DNA from 2 places in the Actinomadura sp. SCN-SB genome. Region 1 is predicted to be linked to the other one. Evidence: riboswitches for the same ligand, from Rfam matches in the RefSeq annotation. Region 1 holds a riboswitch; the other holds the start of a gene.
What was found. Region 1 has a riboswitch for cyclic di-AMP ahead of ACGWYJ_RS38045 (D-alanyl-D-alanine carboxypeptidase family protein). Riboswitches for the same ligand answer to the same signal wherever they lie in the genome.
Positions count from the first base shown of each region.

Region 2: linked by a shared signal. The riboswitch ahead of ACGWYJ_RS19690 (NlpC/P60 family protein) and the one ahead of ACGWYJ_RS38045 (D-alanyl-D-alanine carboxypeptidase family protein) in region 1 are both predicted to bind cyclic di-AMP.

Region 1 covers NZ_JBIMPP010000124.1:863-4,280, forward strand. Annotated here, with positions in the region: gene ACGWYJ_RS38035 (GNAT family N-acetyltransferase) at 1-108, shown strand, start outside; gene ACGWYJ_RS38040 (hypothetical protein) at 105-1,067, shown strand; cyclic di-AMP (ydaO/yuaA leader) riboswitch at 1,436-1,626, shown strand; gene ACGWYJ_RS38045 (D-alanyl-D-alanine carboxypeptidase family protein) at 1,636-2,403, shown strand; gene ACGWYJ_RS38050 (C40 family peptidase) at 2,519-3,418, opposite strand, start outside.
Region 2 covers NZ_JBIMPP010000028.1:87,250-90,667, forward strand. Annotated here, with positions in the region: gene ACGWYJ_RS19685 (LuxR family transcriptional regulator) at 100-327, shown strand; gene ACGWYJ_RS19690 (NlpC/P60 family protein) at 646-1,674, opposite strand; cyclic di-AMP (ydaO/yuaA leader) riboswitch at 1,678-1,859, opposite strand; gene ACGWYJ_RS19695 (amino-acid N-acetyltransferase) at 2,078-2,605, shown strand; gene ACGWYJ_RS19700 (RDD family protein) at 2,609-3,412, shown strand.

The DNA.
Region 1 (3,418 bases):
GAGAACCGGGCGGCGCGGCTGTTCTACGAAGGGCTCGGATGGACACCCCGGGACATGCACGATGGGGTCGATGGCGAACACTGGCTGACCTACGGAATGAACCTGTGAAGCTGAAGCGCCCGTCCCGGCTGCTGACGCTCCTGGTGGTGATGCCGCTCGCAGCGTGCTCCGTGCCCGGTTCAGGTCGTCTGCAGCAGCCTTCACCGTCTCGAGGAGGCGCGACCGTACCGGCCCTGCCAGCGGTGAAGGCGTTCGTGGTCGCCGCCGACGAGCCCGCCCCCGCGGTCAAGCGTGCCGCCGTCCGCTTTGTCGAGGTGTTGACCAACTACGGCGCCGGGGGCGGAGAAGCCCGGGCGACCGGAAACCGCCTCGCCGCGGCCGGGATGGACCCGTCCCTGGCCGGGCAGGCGGCGCCGCTGCTCGCGAAGACCGATGCGGGGGCGGGCGAAGTGATCTATCCCCAGATTGGGGGCCTGACGGCGAAGTCGGCCTCGATCATGGCCGTGGTCAGGCTGAGTACCAGGCGATGGACCGTCATCACAACGACCACCCGGACCATTGACATCAGGTTGAGCAAACGGCCGGCGGGCTGGGCGGTGACGCGCATCGCCTCCACAGGCGGTGCGGCCCCGCAATCCGCGCGGGCACTCGGCCCGCTCGCCGCCCAGGTGCTGGCCAGCAAACGCATCGTGCTGCCCGACACCGCACGCTGGGACATCCAAGCCGGCCGGGTGGACACGCGCGTTCTGAGGCTGATGCTCGAGATCACCAAGGAACACACCATCTCCGTCACGGTGGTCTCCACCGGTCACCCGTTCAGGGTCTACGGGAGCGAATCGGTGAGCAACCACCGGCAGGGCAGGGCCGTGGACATCTGGGCGGTCGACGGCCGTCGCGTCGCCGAGCAGCGCCGTGGCGGCGACGTCCCTGCCCGGCCTGTCGCAATCCAGGCCCTCACCACCGGAGCGAACGAGGTCGGCGCACCGTGGGCGGTGTCGAAGGGTGGCAGGGCTTCGTTCACCAACACTGTCCACCAGGATCACCTGCACCTGGCCTTCAAACGCTGACGCAACCGGTGTCCGGGACTCATGGACGTGGCGACGTATGGCCCATGTACTAGATCAAATAGTACTTCGAGCAAGCCCGCCGAGTGCCTGTCTGCTTTGGCCCTTTCCAGGGGACCTGTTGTCTCTCCCCCGGGCCTCGACTTGCCGTTTTGCTGGGATCGCTACTACATTGCCCCGTACTTCGTTCGAGGCCGCCCTCCATCTGGAGGTCGGTGACCGTCCAGCGAGTCCCACGCCGCAGCCGGCCGCGCGGGGACCGGGAGATCCATCCGTTCGGCGCCCGCCAGGTGCCGAGTACCACCGAACCCGAGCCGCTTCCCGAGCTGTGCCCTGTATCACGAGGGTCGCAAGGCATCAGTCTCACGGCGAAGTCGGCAACGCCTAGTCCGCGCCTTCGGCGCGGAGCCGGGGAACCAACGCGAATGGTCTACAAGCCAGAAGGCATGTAGCGGCCTTCGCAGGGGTGAATCAGCGCATCCTCCACATCCGAGGAGTGCCGTAGGGCGACTTCCACGCCCGAATCCGTCAGCTAACCCGGTAGGCGCCATGGAAGTTAGGAGATGGTGCCGTGCACAAGCGGCATGGAAAGAACGGCAAGATCGCAGCGCCGGTGACCGGCGTCGTGCTGGCCGGCATTCTCGCCGGCGCACTGGGCCTGACGTCCGTTACCACGGCCCCCAAGGAATCCACCACCACGGCAGGGGACCTGGCACTCTCGGCCAATCGGGCCAAGAAGTCCGCCACGCCGCGGGACACGACGCGATCGCGCAACAGCCCGGCGGCCAAGGCCACGCCCAGCCCTGACACCAAGCCCAAAGCGAAGTCCCGGGCCCACCCGTCAGCCAAGCCTTCGGCCAAGCCTCCGGCCGGGCCCCCGGTCCCTCCGGCCAAGCCGCCGACCACCTGCGATGCCTCGCAGAAGAGGAAGGTGGGCAGGTTTCCGAACGGCCGGATCCCGACCCGGTACTTGTGCCCGTTGCCACAGCGGGGACTGGTGCTACGGAGCGACGCGGCATCGGCCTTCTATGAACTCAACACCGCCTACAAGAAGCGCTTCGGCTCCGACATCTGCCTGCGCAACTCCTACCGGTCCTTCGCCAAGCAGAAGGACCTGTACGAGAGCATGCCGGCAGGCATGGCGGCAGAGCCCGGCAACAGCAAGCATGGGCTCGGCATCGCCGCCGACTTCTGCGGTGGTGTCGAAGACGACGAATCACCGCAGTTCAAATGGATGCGCGCCAACTCGGAGAAATACGACTGGCTCCATCCTGACTGGGCCTACAGCAGCCCCTACGAGCCGTGGCACTGGGAGTTCGACGTCGGACAGAACGACTGACGAACGGATGTTCCTGGCCACCGAGCCGCCTGATCGGGCGGTCGCTGTGCGCCCGGGCAGCGTTGACCGGGCATCCCGGGCGTGCAGCGGACCGTGGGGCGATCGATTCGGTGCGTTAGCCGGCCAGTCGGGCCGCGAGCCTCGGGTTGATCCGGATCGCTCCCTTGAAGTTGACGAAGTAGACCGGCTGGACTCGTACGAAGGTTCCGCGCCGCGGTGCGGCGAGCATCCTTCCCTTTCCCAGGTAGAGCGCGATGTGTGAGATGTAGCCGGGTGCGGTCGGGTCGTGGGCCCAGGTGAGCAGGTCGCCCGGCCTGGCCTCGCCGAACGGGACGGCGCGCCCGGTCCGTGCCTGGTCGGCCGCTACCCGCGGAAGGCGCACACCGGCCTTGCCGAAGGCGTACTGCAGGATGCCCGAGCAGTCGTATCCACCTTCGGCATCGGACTCCCCACCCCAGACGTACGGCATCCCGAGCTTGCTCATGGCGGCTTGGATGGCGACCCGAGTCTGCCGGGCGGTCAATACCTGGCCACGAGCGTCGGGCAGCTGCCCGACGGATGCGCCTGTGCGCTCATCGAGGCCGGCGAGCCCGACGATCTTGGCTTGCCGGGGCAGGAGCTTGCGCAGCCGCGAGGTAAGGGAACCGGGGTCGCTGCTGCGCGCGCTGATGAGCAGCGCGTTACCGGTCGGCAGTCCGAGCTCGCGTGCCGTGTCGCGGGAGACGACGGCGTCGACGTCGCTGATTCCCATGGTCGCGAGGGCTCCGACTCGAATCGTCCTCTGCGGCCGGGAGCCGGTTCCGCCGATGGGCGTCTGGCTGCCGAGCCGTACGGCGCCGTCGGTGCCCAGCGTGAACGAGACCGCGATATCGCCGGCGGCGACATTGCGCCACAGTGCGTCGGACTGCGCTGTGGGACGCGGTGTGTAGTTGCGGAACGTCGATGGGTCGATGCCGAGCAGGCCCACCCGGCTGCCTGCGAATGCCGTTCGAGCGGCATCGGCGACTTCTGCTGC
Region 2 (3,418 bases), on a different contig from region 1:
CGGACCCGGCAACCAACGCGACCAAATCGAGGCCTACCCGTGCCTGTGTAGCGGACGGCTGCATCCCCGCGGTCATCACCACGGACGAGGGAGGACGGAGTGGAACAGGCCACACTCGCACGTCGCACCGACGATCTGCGACTGAACGAGGAGGAGATCCGACTGCTCGCGCAGATCGCCAGCGGTGTCACAGCCGATGTGGCGGCACGCAAGCTCGAGCTGAGCGCACGGACCCTGCGGCGGAGGCTGCGGACCATCTGCGACCGGCTCGAAGTGAACACGCCGATCGAGGCCGTTGTGTGGGCGGCCCGCAGGCAGCTCATCTAGGACACGAACCCAGCCAGGGTTCACGCCCCGCCCGCCGGGAGGATACGGGCGCAGGACGAGCGAACACGGCAAGACAGAACGACCGGCAACAGAAGTAGGCGAACTCCGTCCGCCCCCGTTGCGGCGACGCCGCCCCCTCGCAGGTAGGTCCCTGCCGATGCGTCGCCGCGGACGTGGTTCCACGATCATCCTGGCTAAGGCCCCCCGCCGCATTCCTCCCGCTCCTCCGGGGCCGCCGGCGAAGACCGTTCCACCGCTCCCGATCTCGGGCGATCGCCCGAGTGGTGTCGGGCTGCGTTCGACCGGTGTCAGCAGATCTCAGGCGACGCGGACGGCGCCCGCGAACGGCCTGCCGGCCATCGGGGAGATCTTGACGACGTCCCCGGTCTGCGGGGCGTGCAGCATCTTCCCGCCGCCCACGTACATGCCCACGTGGTGCAGGTCGGAGTAGAAGAACACCAGGTCGCCCGGCTGGAGCTGGCTGCGGGAGATGTGCGTGCCCGCGTTCCACTGGCTGCCGGTGTAGTGCGGGAGGCTGATGCCGACCTGCCGGTACGCCCACATGATCAGTCCGGAGCAGTCGAAGGCGTTCGGGCCCGAGGCGCCCCAGACGTACGGCCGCCCGATCTTGCCCATGGCCAGCCGGAGCGCCTGCGCGGCCTTGCCGTCACCGATGACGGGGAGCCGGGCCAGTTCCGTGGGGTCGCGCTTGACGAGCGTCCCGCGGACCTTCTCGTACAGGGCGGTGACCTTCTTGCGCTGCGCGTTGAGGTCGGTGCGCAGCTTCTCGACCTGGTCGGCGCGGTTCTGGGCGGCCTTGCGGGCGCGCTGGGCGGCCTGCATCGCCTGGAGCATGCCCGCGACCCGGGTGCCGTCCTGGGCGGCGAAGAAGTGCAGCGTGGCGGCCTGGTCGAGGACGGCCTGCGGGTCCCGCGCGGAGAGGAACTGGGCGGTGGGGTCGGCGCCGCCCTTCATGTAGCTGGTGGCGGCCAGGGTCCCGACCTTCTCGCGGAGCCCGGAGAGCGCCTCCTCCTGGCGGCGGGCGTTGTCGGCGGCGACCTTGGCGGCCCGCTGCGACTGCTGGAGCTTGACGCGCAGCCCGTTGTACTGCTCGGTGAGCTGTTCGAGCTGGTCGGCGAGCTTGTACGCCTGGGCCCTGAGGTCCTTGGTGGACGGCTCCGGGTCGGCGTGCGCGGCGACCGGCTGGAGCACCGCCGTGGTCGCGATCAGAGCGCCCGCGACGGTGATCCGGAGCCCGGCCGCGGCCTTCCGGCGGGAAACGGATCCCGGGCGGCGGGGGACGGATCCAGAACCGCGCGACGAGTGACCAGGGCGCGACGACTCCACCAAATCTCCTCTCCTTCCACCGCCTACCGGGTTAGCTGACGGGTTCGGGCAAGGAGCGGCCCGTCCGCGGGTCGCGCGGATTAACCCCCCGGCTCCGGCCCGGTGTCCTCCCCGAGCGGCCGAAGTGGTGGGTCCCCGGTTCCCGGAACGCTGGCGGCGCCCCGCGGATTCGGCGGTACGGCCGCATGCGACGGCGGCCGGATGTCAGCGCAGGAGACTAACGGAGCGGGCGGGTGCTGCCAACCGGAACACCGGAAATCCTCGGTGAAACCGGGCGATTCAGATGCAGTTGGGGCTGTTGAGGGAGCAGTGATGTGTTATGGGCCACTTCGCACCGCCTGACCGGCTGGTCGTCCGCGCCGGGGCGCAGCCGCGTCACCTGGTCCGATAGCGTCGGCTGTTTGTGGATGTGGTGATCAGGCGTGCCCGTACCGCGGACGTCCAGGAGATCAGCCGGCTCATCGGCCAGTACGCGGGTTCGGGCCGCCGGATGCTGCGCAAGAACACGGTGGAGCTGTACGAGGACGTCCAGGAGTTCTGGGTCGCCGAGATCGCGGAGGCCGCCGGGGGGCGTCCCGGACGGGTGGTCGGGTGCGGCGCGCTCCACGTCATGTGGGAGGACCTGGCCGAGGTCCGCTCGGTGGCGGTCGACCGGGGGTACGGGGGGCGCGGCATCGGCCACCGTATCGTGACGCGGCTGCTGGAAGTCGCCCGGGAACTCGGCGTGCGGCGCGTGTTCTGTCTTACCTTCGAAGTGGACTTCTTCGCGCGTCACGGGTTCCGCCCGATCCTGGGCACCCCGGTTTCGCCCGAGGTGTACGAAGAACTCCTCCGTTCCTACGACGAAGGCGTGGCAGAGTTCCTGGACCTCGACCGGGTCAAGCCGAATACGTTGGGCAATACCCGGATGTTGCTTCGCCTGGAGGACTGACCGATGAGTAGATCCCCCCGCCGCGGCAGGCACTATCCTCAGCCGGGCCCGCCACCTCAGGGCCGGTACGGCCCTCCGCCGTCCTATCAGGGGTCGCAGTGGCAGCAGGGGCCGGCGGGAGGCCAATGGCAATCGCCTCCCCAGCAGAACTGGCAGCAGGACTACGGTTACCACGGCGCCCCCGACGTTTCCGAGGCGGCGAGCCTTCCCCTCGCGCCCATCCATCGGCGCGCCGCCGCGCGGGTTCTCGACAACGGGCTTGTGTCGGCGTTCGGATTCGCGCTCGTCGTGCCCGTCGTGATCGGGACGATCGGCCTGGGTTCGGCCGGAAGCAAGACCGAGACCGAGGGCGGTATCTGGAACTGGCCGATCCTGTTCACGCTCTTCGCCGTCCTGTCGGTGCTGCCGTTCATCTATGAGGCCGTGCAGCTCTCCCTCTGGGGCCGGACGCTCGGCAAGCGCGTCATGCATCTGGGCGTTGTCCAGGTACGGCCCGCGGGCGACGCCATTACGACGACCCAGGCGGTTTGGCGCGCCGGCATCGTGCATGTGGGCTACCAGATCGGCGTGTTCTTCTTCCTGGCGCTCGCCGTGATGGTGTGGGATTACCTCGCCTACGGAATGATGCTCGTCTGGATCGGGGCCCTGATGGCCTACCTCTGGGCGATCTGGGATCAGCCACTGCGCCAGTCCCTTCACGACCGTTTCTCCGGAACGCTGGTCATCGACGAGCGCGAGGGCTACGACGAGGGCGGGTACGGGCAGGGCGCCTACGGCGAGACCACCGAGTACCGGTACGGGGAGTAAGGCAGG